Formosa sp. Hel1_33_131: one gene and its partner. The protein of the gene in region 1 binds, or shares a complex with, the protein of each later gene. Links are inferred from orthologs where the notes say so. Each region holds a gene or a part of one and is shown on either strand. Other genes may lie near its edges.

What was found.
Region 2: the proteins of uvrB (region 1) and FORMB_RS00385 are in contact, whole or in part, in a crystal structure (PDB 7EGT), measured with the Thermus thermophilus proteins. The link is inferred for Formosa sp. Hel1_33_131 from one-to-one orthologs. Residues at the interface, in WP_096411307.1 of Thermus thermophilus: Glu23, Leu25, Arg26, Asp27, Gly28, Glu29, Arg30, Phe31, Arg55, Glu326, Asp327, Phe328, Glu379, Ser382, Gln383, His398, Gly400, Arg401; in WP_096412145.1 of Thermus thermophilus: His654, Arg656, Phe657, Gln666, Asp668, Glu669, Lys680, Arg681, Leu682, Ser683, Lys685, Tyr686, Ala687.

What each region holds. Positions count from the first base shown.
Region 1 is NZ_CP017260.1:271,308-274,566, reverse strand. Bases 303-3,225 are described here. They hold uvrB (excinuclease ABC subunit UvrB), read right to left. Parts: upstream 2,805-3,225; coding sequence 801-2,804; downstream 303-800. Other genes in these bases: FORMB_RS01275 (gliding motility-associated C-terminal domain-containing protein), read right to left, coding at 2,872-3,225; FORMB_RS01285 (T9SS type A sorting domain-containing protein), read left to right, coding at 303-725. Also shown: more of FORMB_RS01285, read left to right, coding at 1-302; more of FORMB_RS01275, read right to left, coding at 3,226-3,259. UniProt on the Escherichia coli protein: The UvrABC repair system catalyzes the recognition and processing of DNA lesions. A damage recognition complex composed of 2 UvrA and 2 UvrB subunits scans DNA for abnormalities.
Region 2 is NZ_CP017260.1:77,972-81,352, forward strand. What follows is about bases 271-3,315. They hold FORMB_RS00385 (ATP-dependent helicase), read left to right. Parts: upstream 271-654; coding sequence 655-2,976; downstream 2,977-3,315. Other genes in these bases: FORMB_RS00380 (DUF7935 family protein), read right to left, coding at 271-474; FORMB_RS00390 (L-threonylcarbamoyladenylate synthase), read left to right, coding at 2,991-3,315. Also shown: more of FORMB_RS00380, read right to left, coding at 1-270; more of FORMB_RS00390, read left to right, coding at 3,316-3,381. UniProt on the Escherichia coli protein: A helicase with DNA-dependent ATPase activity. Unwinds DNA duplexes with 3'-5' polarity. Translocates on single-stranded DNA with 3'-5' polarity. Initiates unwinding more efficiently from a nicked substrate than double-stranded DNA.

The DNA of each region.
Region 1 (3,259 bases):
TTCAACAATCTTATTTATCTGTTTCAACTACGGGTCATAATTGGGGTGAGAACATTTCAAGTGCTGCTGAGTTTTTTGAGGCGACCCATTATTTAGATATTAATAATGAACAAGTGTTCATACAAAATTTATGGAATACTTGTGATCCAAATCCAGACAGTTGTACAGCTCAACTTGGAACTTGGGAGAATAATAGAGCCGGCTGGTGTCCGGGTTCAATAGCGAGTCCCGATATATACGACCTTTCTGCTTATATAGGATCTTCTTTTGATTTGGATTATCGATTTCACCCAGACTATGTAGATTTGTGTCATCCAAATAATTCTGATTGTGATGAAGAAACAATTTCTGGTTGTAATGATTGTGATAATCAATTTAACCCTTACTATAAGGTAGATGTTCACGTTATTAGCAAGAGTGATGAACCATTAATTTTTAGTGTGCCTCTTGGAATTAATAGTATTGAGAATAGTGGAACTTATGATTTATCAATCTATCCAAATCCAACCAATGGGAAGTTTTCTATTCAATCATCTATTCAAGATGCGGAAACAAAAGTTAGAGTTTTAACCATTGAAGGTAAACAAGTGAAATCGTTTCATTTTAACACTAAAGAAGAGTTAATGAATCACGATTTTGACCTCAGTGATTTAACAAGCGGTATCTATTTTATAAGCATGAAAAATAAATATGGTTTAGCCACAAAAAAACTAATTCTTAAATAAGAAAAGGAATTATTTTTTAAGAATTATTAAATTGTTTTTTAGCAAGAAATAATATCTGCTTACCATGTTAGATTGTTAAACTTTTAAAGCCTCCAACTTTTTTTGGTAGTCTTTAATTTGATCTCTAAACTGTGCAGCATGTAAGAAATCCAAATCTTTTGCTGCAGACTCCATGAGCTTTCGGGTGTCTCTGATTTTTTGTTCTAATTCAGGAGCTGCCAAGTATGCATTTTCCGGTTCCGCCGCTTTGAGCGCCTCCTGTTCATAATAATAACTACTCACCGAGTTCTTAGTCAGTGCATTGTTTAAACTTTTATTAAGTGCTTTAGGTACGAGTTTGTGTTTGGTATTGTAGGCAATTTGTTTTTCCCGACGGTACTCCGTTTCATCGATGGTTTTTTGCATGCTTTTGGTAATCTTATCTGCATACATAATAGCACGTCCGTTGAGGTGTCTGGCAGCGCGTCCTACGGTTTGCGTGAGTGAGCGTGCCGAACGCAAAAAACCTTCCTTATCTGCGTCTAAAATCACTACTAATGAGACTTCTGGAAGGTCCAAACCTTCTCTTAATAAGTTGACACCTACAAGCACATCAAATATCCCTTTACGTAAATCTTGCATAATTTCAACCCGTTCCAAGGTATCCACATCACTATGGATATAACGACAGCGAATTTGAATACGTGCCAGATATTTGGTCAACTCTTCTGCCATTCGTTTGGTTAGAGTAGTGACCAATGTTCGTTCGTCTTTTTCGACGCGTTGTTGAATTTCTTCAATCAAATCGTCAATTTGATTCAAACTCGGCCGTACTTCTATAATAGGGTCCAACAATCCCGTTGGTCGAATAACCTGTTCGACAACAACACCACCTGATTTTTCCAATTCATAATCGGCTGGGGTGGCACTGACATACAATACTTGGTTTTGAAGGCTTTCAAATTCTTCAAATTTTAAAGGTCGATTGTCCATTGCTGCAGGCAAGCGAAAGCCATATTCAACTAAATTTTCTTTACGACTCCGATCGCCACCATACATCGCATGGACTTGAGATATGGTCACGTGACTTTCATCAATCACCATCAATGAATCACTCGGAAAATAATCTAATAAACAAAAGGGACGGGTGCCTGGTGCTCGCCCATCCAAGTAGCGTGAATAGTTTTCAATTCCTGAACAATAGCCCAATTCGCGAATCATTTCCAAATCAAACTCCGTACGTTCTTTCAAACGTTTCGCTTCAAGGTGTTTTCCAATGTCTTTAAAATAGTCGTGTTGTAGAACCAAATCATCTTGAATGTCTTTGATCGCATTTTGTAAAATATCAGGCGAGGTCACAAACATATTTGCAGGATATATGGTTACACTTTCATAGACTTCGATGACTTTGTTGTTGTTAACGTCAAAAGCTTCAATGGCTTCAATTTCATCGCCAAAAAAGTGAATTCTAAACCCATGATCGGCATAACTAGGGAATACATCTACTGTATCCCCTTTAATTCTAAAGTTACCATGATTAAATTCGCCTTCGGTTCTTGAGTATAAACTTTGAACGAGTTTGTGTAACAAAGCAGTTCTTGAAATGACTTCATTTGCTTTTAGGCTGATGACATTTTTCTGAAATTCAGCAGGATTCCCAATTCCATACAAACACGAAACCGAAGCAATGACAATGACATCTCTTCGCCCCGATAATAGGGAAGAAGTGGTGCTTAAGCGCAGCTTTTCAATTTCTTCATTAATGGATAAATCTTTTTCTATATAGGTTCCTGAAACAGGAATGTAGGCTTCTGGCTGGTAATAATCGTAATAGGATACAAAATATTCAACAGCATTTTCAGGGAAAAACTGTTTGAATTCTGAATACAGTTGTGCGGCAAGGGTTTTGTTATGCGCCAACACAAGTGTAGGTCGCTGTACTTCTTGAATGATATTGGCGACCGTGAATGTTTTTCCAGACCCAGTAACTCCCAAAAGTGTTTGGTATTTTTCATCGGACTCAATTCCAGCTACTAATTGTTTTATAGCAGTCGGTTGGTCACCAGTGGGTTTGAAATCAGAAGTAAGCTTAAATTGCATAGCTGCAAAGCTAATGCAAAGAAAGCGCTAGAGCAAAGAGAGTCTAAAAATATTTTTTAAAAACAGATTAATAATTCATATAAACCCAACCAGATCTGGGTTTTGCATTTTGAACATTCAAATACAATACATAAAAATAGGTTCCAACAGGTAAGAGGTTGTCGCCTTTGAGCGGGCCGTAATTGGCTTTTCCATCCCATTTAAGATCGTTATTCCCTTTAAAAATAATAGCTCCTAAACGATTGAATATTAAGAGTTCGTGTTGTAAAAACACATCGTAGAGCCCATCTATGTTAAACCAGTCATTAAAGCCATCTCCGTTGGGTGAAAAACCCTGAGGGATGTTAGGGTCACATTCGTTGACCTCTAAATTCACTGAAAAAATTTCATAACAGGGGTTTGCATCTACTCTGAAATAGATGGTGTCAACTCCGTTCGAATTGATGTATTGTGAG
Region 2 (3,381 bases), 190 kb from region 1 along the record:
ATTGCTTGGTGATGGCATATCCATCGATTTTGTGAGGACTAATTCGCGAAATTTATCAGCGGATTCGGCGCTGTTTGAAATGTCACAATTTCTAATAAATTGAATGGTCGTGTTTTTAGCGGTTAAAATGATGTTCCAACATTCTTCCGACAAATAGATTTGCTGAGCTAAATTATGCTCAAACTCTTGTTCGATATTCTGAATCAGTAACTGCTCATAATCTTCCTTTCGTTGAGAAATAGGTTGAATTCTAATGAGTAAATTATTGGGAGCCATACGCTCCAAAACCAACGCCAAACGCTCATACGCCTGAAGTTTTACAGGAAGCACTTCTTTTTGAAGCGATTTATGAAGGATATAGTGACGTCTTTTACTTTCGTTGTTGGTGTACTCTTTGAAAAATAAATACGCAATCGCACCTGTTATAAGGGCTGGAATGCAATACATGATAAGGCTATAAAACTCAATTTCCATTTAAATGTGTGATGTGTTGATTAATAAATGCCAAGTTAATAATTTCCTTCAATATAAAAGCAAAAATTAATGTCTTCAAACGCTTTTAGTAACTTCCCTAGAATTGTTTATAATTTATAGGACTTCCTTTTAAAAATACGAATTACATTCCTTAATTTCACGTCTTAGAAAAAACGAAATTTGAAACAATATTTAAGTCAACTTAACGAGGCACAATTAGCGCCCACCCTTCAAAAAGAAGGACCAATGATTATCATCGCAGGTGCAGGTTCTGGAAAAACCAGAGTCCTCACCTACCGCATCGCCTATTTGATGAGCGAAGGTGTGGATCCTTTTAATATTTTATCCCTCACTTTTACCAACAAGGCGGCTCGTGAAATGAAAACACGTATTTCTTCGATTGTAGGAGATAGCGAAGCGAAAAACCTGTGGATGGGAACCTTTCACTCTGTATTTGCAAAAATATTACGTATTGAAGCCGATAAATTGGGCTACCCTTCCAATTTTACGATTTATGACACACAAGATTCGCAACGCTTAATTTCTTCGATTATAAAGGAGAAAAAACTGGATAAAGACATCTATAAATACAAGCAAGTCCAATCTCGAATCTCCTCCTATAAAAACAGTTTGATTACGGTCAAAGCCTATTTTCAAAATCCCGATCTGAAGGAAGCGGATGTCATGGCAAAACGCCCCGAAATGGGCGAGATTTATAAAGAATATGTATCCCGTTGTTTCAAAGCGGGTGCGATGGATTTTGATGATTTATTACTCAAAACCAACGAATTAATCACACGATTCCCTGAAGTGTTGGCAAAATATCAAGATCGTTTTCGGTATATTTTAGTGGATGAGTATCAAGATACAAACCACTCTCAATATTTAATTGTACGAGCACTTTCGGACCGTTTCCAAAACATTTGTGTTGTGGGAGATGATGCCCAAAGTATTTATGCATTTCGAGGAGCGAACATCAATAATATCTTAAATTTTCAAAAGGATTATGACAATGTAAAAATGTTCCGATTGGAGCAGAATTACCGTTCGACAAAAAACATTGTGAATGCTGCCAATTCTATTATTGAAAAAAATCAAACCAAGCTAGAAAAAGTAGTTTGGACGGCGAATGAAGAAGGTCCCAAAATTATTGTCAACCGATCATTAACGGATGGTGACGAAGGGCGTTATATTGCCAGTACTATCTTTGAAAACAAGATGCAAAACCAAGCCAAGAATGGTGATTTTGCCGTACTGTATCGTACCAATGCACAATCGCGATCGATTGAAGATGCCTTGAGAAAACGAGGTTTGGAATATCGGATTTACGGAGGCTTGTCCTTTTATCAACGAAAAGAAATAAAAGATGTCCTCTCCTATTTGAGAATTATCATCAATCCTTCAGATGAAGAGGCTTTAAAACGGATCATTAATTTTCCTGGGCGAGGGATTGGTCAAACAACGATTGACCGTCTAATTGTATCTGCCAATGAACATAATAAAACCATTTTTGAAATTCTAAAACACCTTCATGAGCTTCCCATAAACATCAATGCGGGGACTAAAACCAAACTGCAAAACTTTACAACGATGATTGAAAGTTTTAAGGTGATGAGTCAAACAATGAATGCCTTTGATTTGGCAGAGAATGTATGTAAAGCCAGTGGATTGATTCAGGAGTTTAAAAAAGATGGAACTCCCGAAGGCATTACCCGTTTGGAAAACATTGAAGAATTGCTGAATGGGATCAAAGATTTTGTGGAAGGACAACAAGAATTAGCGGACTCCACAGGATCCATTGCAGAGTTTTTAGAAGATGTTGCTCTGGCAACGGACTTAGATAATGAAGAAGGTGACGACAGCGACAAGGTGGCATTGATGACCATCCATTTGGCAAAAGGATTGGAGTTTCCGTATGTGTATATTGTTGGTTTGGAAGAAGATTTATTCCCGAGTGCAATGAGCATGAGTACACGTGAAGAATTGGAAGAAGAACGCCGTTTATTTTACGTGGCGTTGACCCGTGCTGAAAAACAAGCCTATCTGACCTATGCCCTCTCGCGATACCGCTGGGGGAAACTCGTAGATTCAGAACCCAGTCGCTTTATCGAAGAAATTGATGAGCAGTATTTGGAGATTGTCACGCCTAAAGAAGAACGCCGTTTCAACCCGATGTTAAGTGCTGATATTTTTGGAGATGTGGACCCAAATACGGTGCGCTACAAGAAGCCGGCTTACATGAAAGCCAAGCCAAAAGTTCAAGAGAAATTTCAAATATCGACACCTAAGAATTTAAAAAAGGTCAGTGAAACAAAACCCAATACTAACTTATTTGACAATAAATTAATTGTAGGTGATGTTGTGAATCACCAACGATTTGGAAAAGGAAATGTGTTAAGTATCGAAGGAAAAGCAGCGGATTTGAAGGCTGAAATTAAATTTGAAACGGGAGGTGTTAAAAAGCTATTGCTACGGTTTGCAAAACTTGAAATCATTTCATAAACACACTGAATTTTATGTCCGAACTTCTCAAAATATATCCAGAAAATCCAAACCCAAAGGCCATTCAAAAGGTGGTTGAAGTCCTTAAAAAGGGAGGGCTGATTATCTATCCAACGGATACAGTTTATGGATTGGGATGTGACATTACCAACGTAAAGGCTTTGGAACGTGTTGCCAAAATTAAAGGCGTCAAACTGGAGCGGTCAAACTTTTCGTTTATTTGTCATGACTTGAGTAATTTGAGTGATTATGTGACCCAAATTGAAACGCCCATATTTAAACTTTTGAAACGAAATCTTCCAGGACCTTATACCTTTATTCTTCCTGGAGCGAATACATTGCCGCATCCGTTTAAGAAAAAGAAAACGGTTGGAATTCGAATTCCAGATAACTCAATTGCGTTGG